Regions from separate parts of the Rhizobium sp. SRI_017 genome, predicted to be linked through region 1. Evidence: riboswitches for the same ligand, from Rfam matches in the RefSeq annotation. Region 1 holds a riboswitch; the other holds the start of a gene.

Region 1 (3,205 bases):
AGGAATCGATTTCGGCTGCGGCATCCTATGTCCGCTCCCGCGCCATCGATTTCGGGATCGAACCGCCGCTCTTCGAGCGCCGCGACATCCACGTTCACGTGCCGGATGGTGCGACACCCAAGGACGGTCCGTCCGCCGGTGTCGGCATGGTCACGGCAATCGTGTCTGTGATGACCGGGATTCCCGTTCGTCATGACGTCGCGATGACCGGCGAAATCACGCTTCGCGGTCGCGTATCGCCGATTGGTGGCCTGAAGGAAAAGCTGCTCGCGGCGCTCCGTGGCGGCATCAAGAAGGTGTTGATCCCGCAGGATAATGCCAAGGATTTGGCTGAAATTCCTGACAATGTGAAGAACAACATGGAGATCATCCCGGTTTCGCGGATGAGCGAAGTGTTGGAGCATGCCCTCGTCAGGCAGCCTGTGCCGATCGAATGGAACGAATCCTTCGAGCCGACTGCGGCAAAGCCGGGTACCGTCGACGATGCAGGGCTTTCCATTGCTCACTGAGCGCGGAAATGTGGCCGGGGTGTAACAATCCGGCCCAAACGATCAAAAATGGTGATTGGCCGGTCCCTGGACCGGCCAATTCTTTATGGAAAATCGCTCAAACACACTGGATTTCTCGGGAAATTTCGTTATCAGGGTTGCGGTCGGGCAGGCTAAGTCATTAACTGCCCCAAGAACAAACCGAGTCGTTTCAAACCAGCTAGAAAGGGGTGGAAACATGAACAAGAGTGAACTCGTAGCCGCAGTTGCCGAAAAGGCAGGCCTCAGCAAGAGCGATGCGGCGACCGCCGTTGACGCTGTGTTCGACACCGTTCAGGACGAACTCAAGAAGGGCGGTGACGTTCGCCTCGTTGGTTTCGGCAACTTCTCCGTCAGCCGTCGCGAAGCCTCTGTCGGCCGCAACGTCTCGACGGGCGAAAAGGTCAACATCCCGGCCCGCAACGTGCCGAAGTTCACCGCAGGCAAGGGCCTGAAGGACTCCGTTAACGGCTGATCCTGGTACCAGTTTTCTGGTGGAAGGCCCGGGCTCTCGCGAATCCGGGCTTTTTCTTTGGCGTCAGATCAGGCGGCGAATTGCCGGAATTCCGGTTCGTCGATCAGCGCCATGCAGGCCTCGGCCGCTTCGCGGCCCTTCACGCGGAAATGCTCCGCGAAGAATGACTGGTGGTCGGCATGGCTGTGAAAATGGTGCGGTGTCAGAACGGCCGAGAGCACCGGCACATTGGTCTCGAGCCCGACCTGCATCAACCCGTTGATTACTGCCTGCGCCACGAATTCGTGCCGGTAGATGCCGCCATCGACGACGAGTGCCGCACCAATCACTGCATCATAACGGGCGCCGCGGGCGAGGCGCTTGGCGCGCAGCGGAATCTCAAAGGCGCCGGGCACTTCGAAGTAATCGATCCGCACGCGCTCGCCGGCAATGCTGACGATCTCCTCTGCAAACGCATTGCGGCAGCAATCGACAATATCCCGATGCCATCGCGCCTGCACGAAGGCTATGCGGCGGCCGGGAAGGGCAGGCGACGTCTGTTCAGTCTTGGTATTTTCTGGATTCATGGTGGTTGTCCTTTCTTGCCAACACATGAATCAGGGCAAGCGGACGCCTGTTATCACCCGTGTCGCCACGGGTGCCAAGGCACCGATCTCTTTCATCCGGACTATACCGTCGGCTTCGGCTTCTCACCGAATCTGCTGACCCTGCCGTTTGACGCAGCAGGCGCTCGCGGGCTCGCGAGTTGCCTCGCATACCGCCGGTGGGGAATCGCACCCCGCCCTGAGATCATCGTCTGCGAACTGTCGCAGACGATGAAGACGTAAACCACATTTTGCGGCGCGGCAAGCCGTCGAGGGCGTCGAACTTGATTGCAACGAAACCTCTCTCTATACCCTTGCAAGCGCGTCATAATTCCAGCGGGTGACACTTGAACCAGCAGGCCACGACCAATCCGGATGTCCATGTTCTCCAACAGCTGCTGGCCGTCGGCCGCCGGCGATGGTTCGCCGTTGTCGCCTTCGCGCTTCTGGGCGCGGTCCTGGGCTACGTCTATGCCATAAGCCAGGTTCCGAACTATGCCTCATCGGCCACGATCATGGTGCGGTCCGGTCCGGCGGTGGATCCGCTGCGGCAGGGCATCCAGACTTCGACGCCGGAAGAGGAAGGGCAGTTCCTCTCGCAGTTGGAACTGGTGCGCTCCTCCTCCGTCGCCCAGACAGTGGCCAATCAGCTCGGCCTGGCCGAGGACGCCGCCTTTGCGGCGAGAGGCACGTCGCGGCTCGAGCGGCTGGTCTCGCGGGTGATCGGGAAAAAGGACCGCAAGGCCGAGGCGCTCGCGGATGATCAGGTTGTGGCGCGGTTGCAGCGGGACGTCAGGGTTCTGCGTGTCGGCCGCACTTATGTGGCCGCCATTTCCTACTCGCATAACGATCCGGCCGTCGCGCAGAAGGTCGCGCAGGCTTTCGCCGACGCCTTCAAGCAGAAGATGGCACAGGAAAACGATGTCGCCAATTCCCGCCTCCGCGCTGCGCTGCAGAGCGAGATCGATCGCGCGACAAGCCCGGAAAAGGAGGCCCTGCAGGCGCGCTTGCGCGACATCATGGTCTCCCGCGCTCTGCCTGGCATGGATGTCATTGTCCTCAACAATGCGCGCCTGCCGGGCGCGCCCGTCGCACCGCGCACCTCCTTGCTGGTCGCTGTCGGCCTGATTCTCGGCGCTGTCATCGGCTGCGCCCTGGCCGGCTTCCGCGAATTGACCGACCGCGGCGTGCGCGATGGCGATGCGCTGGCGCGATACACCGGCACGAGGTTCCTGGGCTATCTGCCGCGGCGGTCCCCGCGCCTTGGTGCCAATACCACCATCGGCAACGGGCAGCCGCTGCCCGATGCTGCACGCCGGGTGGTGCTGGAGCCGCATTCCGTCTTCGGCGAGACCGTGCGCGCCATGGGCGTGGCGATCCTGTCCTCTGCTGAGGAAGGCAAGAGCCAGATCACCGGCCTGACATCCGTGCTGCCGGGAGAGGGCACGTCGGTGCTTTCAGTCAATCTTGCCACCCACCTTGCCAGCATCGGCCGAAGCGTGCTGCTCGTCGACGTGGATAGCCGCGAAGCCCGGCTCAGCAAGTGGCTCGCGAGCGGCGCCGAGCAGGGCATCGTCGATGCGCTGCTGCAGGACAAACCCATTGATGATTGCGTGCTA
Region 2 (3,205 bases), on a different contig from region 1:
AGCGGCGGGAAGGGCGACCGGCTCAATCTCAAAGGCATCGACGCCGACACGACCAGCGCAGGCAACCAGAGCTTCACCTTCATCGGCGAGAGCGACTTCTCCGGCAAGGCCGGCGAGCTTCGCGTCGAAAAGGCGGGAAGCATCGTAGACATCTCGGCCGACGTCGACGGCGATGGTGATGCCGATTTCGCTATTCACCTTTCGAACGCGGCTAACCTTAGCGAGAGCCACTTTCTGCTCTAAAGTCTGTCTGGATTGCGAGGTCGATCACTGCGATCTCAGCCAGCATTTCCAGCCGGCCTGCCAAGCGTAGCCATGGATCCCTCATGTGCACACGCTTGTTGTGTGCCCTTAGTTCGCAACGTTGCGGACCACCGCCGATGCGGACATGACCGCTCTGATAGAGAAGGCCGAGTCACTCGTCCGCGACATCGCGGCGAGGGGGCCGGCGGGGATATCGAGCAGGCGCGGCGCAGTTCTCCCTATGGAGAGGACCGCCGCTGCGCGCCTCGCGAATATGCTCGTCTCCCGGTCGACCACGCAGGCAGAGTCCGTACAAGTCGTCCTCGTCAATGGCGAGTCGGTGGAATTGCCGAGTGTGCGTGCCGACCCGGGATGCAGCAGAGATTTTGGGCGTATCTCGGCAATGTCTCGTTCGCTTGATCGATCGGGGTGCGATCAGTGCAGAGAAGGCTGCGGGTAATCGTCTGAAAGTCGGAACACGTGACCTTCAGCGTTACGGTCTTTCGCTCGACGGTCTGGTTGAGATCTCCCGGATCGCAGAGATACGCAGGCTCACGCGCGCATCTCTGCCAAAACGAAAGTGAATTGGTCAAGCAGCCTGCGCTGCGCCGACCGCTGCCTGCGCCTCGACAAAGGCAATCAGGTCCTTGATGGTGATCAGCGGAAGCTGGTGTATGTCAGCGAACACCAGCAGTTCAGGAAGGCGCGCCATCGTTCCATCGTCGTTGGCAACCTCGCAAATCACCCCTGAAGCAGACTTGCCGGCGAGGCGCGCGAGATCCACCGCTGCTTCGGTATGGCCTGGCCGGCCGCGCACACCCGCTGGATGTGCCCGCAGCGGAAAGATGTGCCCCGGTCTGGCAAAATCCTCTGGCCGCGAGCCTGAATCCACCAAGGCTCGCACCGTCGCAGCCCGATCATCAGCCGAGATGCCGGTCGTCGTTCCCGAAAGATAATCGACGGACACGGTGAATGCCGTTTTGTGAAACTCGGTGTTACGGGGAACCATCAGCGGGATGTCGAGCGCGTCGAGGCGCTCTCCTTCCATCGCAACGCATATCAGGCCGCGCGCGTGTTTCATCATGAAGGCGATCGTTTCCGACGTCACCGAATCCGAGGCGACAATGATATCGCCTTCGTTCTCCCGGTCTTCATCATCCACGGCCACAATCATGCCACCCCGGGCAAGCACCGCGATTGCGTCTTCAATTTTCGAGATTTTCATTCCATAGCCTTTCAAGGGTTGCCGATATCGGCGTAAAACCGCGACTTCACAGCCGCTATTCATCCCTTGGGCGAACAAGCCCGCGCCGCTCCGGTAAGGAGCGGTTATGCAGACGTTGTCCTCTTTCATCCGGACTATGACCGTCGGCCCCGGCATCGCACCGGGTCTGCTGACCCTCCACTTGAGTGGAAGCGCTCGCGGGCTCCTGGATTTCTCCAGATACCGCCGGTGGGGACTTTCACCCCGCCCTGAGAACACATCTAAATAAAGAGTTCCTGCAAAAGAATGCAAGAGATCTCATGATATTTTACCAGCAGCAGAAACCGCCATCGACCAGGAGGTCCACGCCGGTGACAAAGCTTGCTGCCCCCGAAAGCAGAAAAACAGCGGGACCGACCATCTCGTCCACCGTGGCCATGCGCTGCATCGGGGTCTGCTCCTCGAACAGCTTTGTCTGATGCACCATTTCCGGGCGGGTGTTCATGGGTGTCGCCGTGTAGCCCGGACTAATGGTGTTCACGCGAATCCCGCGGCCGACCCATTCCATTGCCATCGACTTCGACATGTGGATAACGCCGGCCTTCGAGGCGTTGTAGTGGCACTGATTGAGACCCCGATTGACGATCACTCCCGACATCGAAGCAATGTTGACGATCGATCCGCGACCGTTCTTCAACATCGCGCGGGCTTCTGCCTGGCAAGAAAGAAAGACACCCTTCAAATTGATGTCGATCATGGTCTGAAACTGACTTTCCTCCATGTCCTCGGCCGGATTGGCATTGGCGATGCCGGCGGCGTTGAGGGCTAGCGTGAGCGGGCCAAGCTCCGCCTCGGTGCGGGCAACCGCCTCATTCAAGGCGCCACCACTGGTCACATCGGCGGCGATCTGAATGCTGCGACGCCCCGTCCTACTGATGAACTCGGCCGTCCGCGCCAATCCGTCATCCGTGCGGCGGTCGAGGAGCGCAACGTCTGCCCCGCACTGCGCCAGCCCCATGGCGATCCTTTGACCGATGCCACTGCCAGCACCCGTCACAAGTGCGACATTCCCGGAAAGTTCGAATAGTTTGGGTGCGTTGAGCGCGATGTCGGACACGATGAAATTCTCCTGCTTTAGCTGGTCGCTAGTTCCATGATCGAGACATCGTTGGCATCTTCCCGATTCAGGATGCCTGCTTGCTTGCCATGCGACATGACCATGATGCGGCTTGAAACCCCAAGGACCTCTTCCAGATCCGAGCTGACCACGATTACCGCGACACCTTGGCGCGCCAAATCCATGATGAGATCATAGATCGACGAGCGGGCACCGACGTCGATGCCACGCGTCGGCTCATCCAGAACGACGACCTGCGGCTTGCGCGCAAGCCATTTGGCCAGCACCACCTTCTGCTGGTTGCCACCGGAAAGTTCGCCAGCTTTTTGGCGGCCGCGACCCTTCACGCCGAATTTCTTGATATAGTCATCAGCAAATTGATGAAGCCGGCTAGAGGAAATCCAGCCCTTCGGCGCAATATCGCCGAGGTTGGCATAGGCGATATTCTCGGCAATCGAGTGATCGAGCACCACGCCCTGAAGTTTTCGATCCTCCGGCACGAGAACGATGCCATGGCGGATAGAGTCGATGGGCGAACGAGGCGTAACGGCCCTACCATGCAGGAAAACCTCGCCAGCAGAGATGGGATCGGCACCGGTGATGGCGCGCACAAGTTCGGTGCGCCCGGCGCCCATGAGGCC

What was found. A riboswitch is a leader RNA that binds a small molecule or an ion and turns the genes downstream of it on or off. The one in region 1 is predicted to bind FMN.
Region 2: linked by a shared signal. The riboswitch ahead of ribB (3,4-dihydroxy-2-butanone-4-phosphate synthase) and the one ahead of AC2YI2_RS11030 (6,7-dimethyl-8-ribityllumazine synthase) in region 1 are both predicted to bind FMN.

Annotation. Positions count from the first base shown of each region.
Region 1 covers NZ_JBYCZP010000004.1:169,129-172,333, forward strand. The annotation lists gene lon (endopeptidase La) at 1-509, shown strand, start outside; gene AC2YI2_RS11025 (HU family DNA-binding protein) at 595-1,002, shown strand; gene AC2YI2_RS11030 (6,7-dimethyl-8-ribityllumazine synthase) at 1,071-1,568, opposite strand; FMN riboswitch at 1,649-1,797, opposite strand; gene AC2YI2_RS11035 (AAA family ATPase) at 1,934-3,205, shown strand, end outside.
Region 2 covers NZ_JBYCZP010000007.1:123,149-126,353, forward strand. The annotation lists gene AC2YI2_RS17060 (M10 family metallopeptidase C-terminal domain-containing protein) at 1-243, shown strand, start outside; gene AC2YI2_RS17065 (helix-turn-helix domain-containing protein) at 573-827, shown strand; gene ribB (3,4-dihydroxy-2-butanone-4-phosphate synthase) at 833-1,468, opposite strand; FMN riboswitch at 1,582-1,728, opposite strand; gene AC2YI2_RS17075 (SDR family oxidoreductase) at 1,776-2,564, opposite strand; gene AC2YI2_RS17080 (sugar ABC transporter ATP-binding protein) at 2,582-3,205, opposite strand, start outside.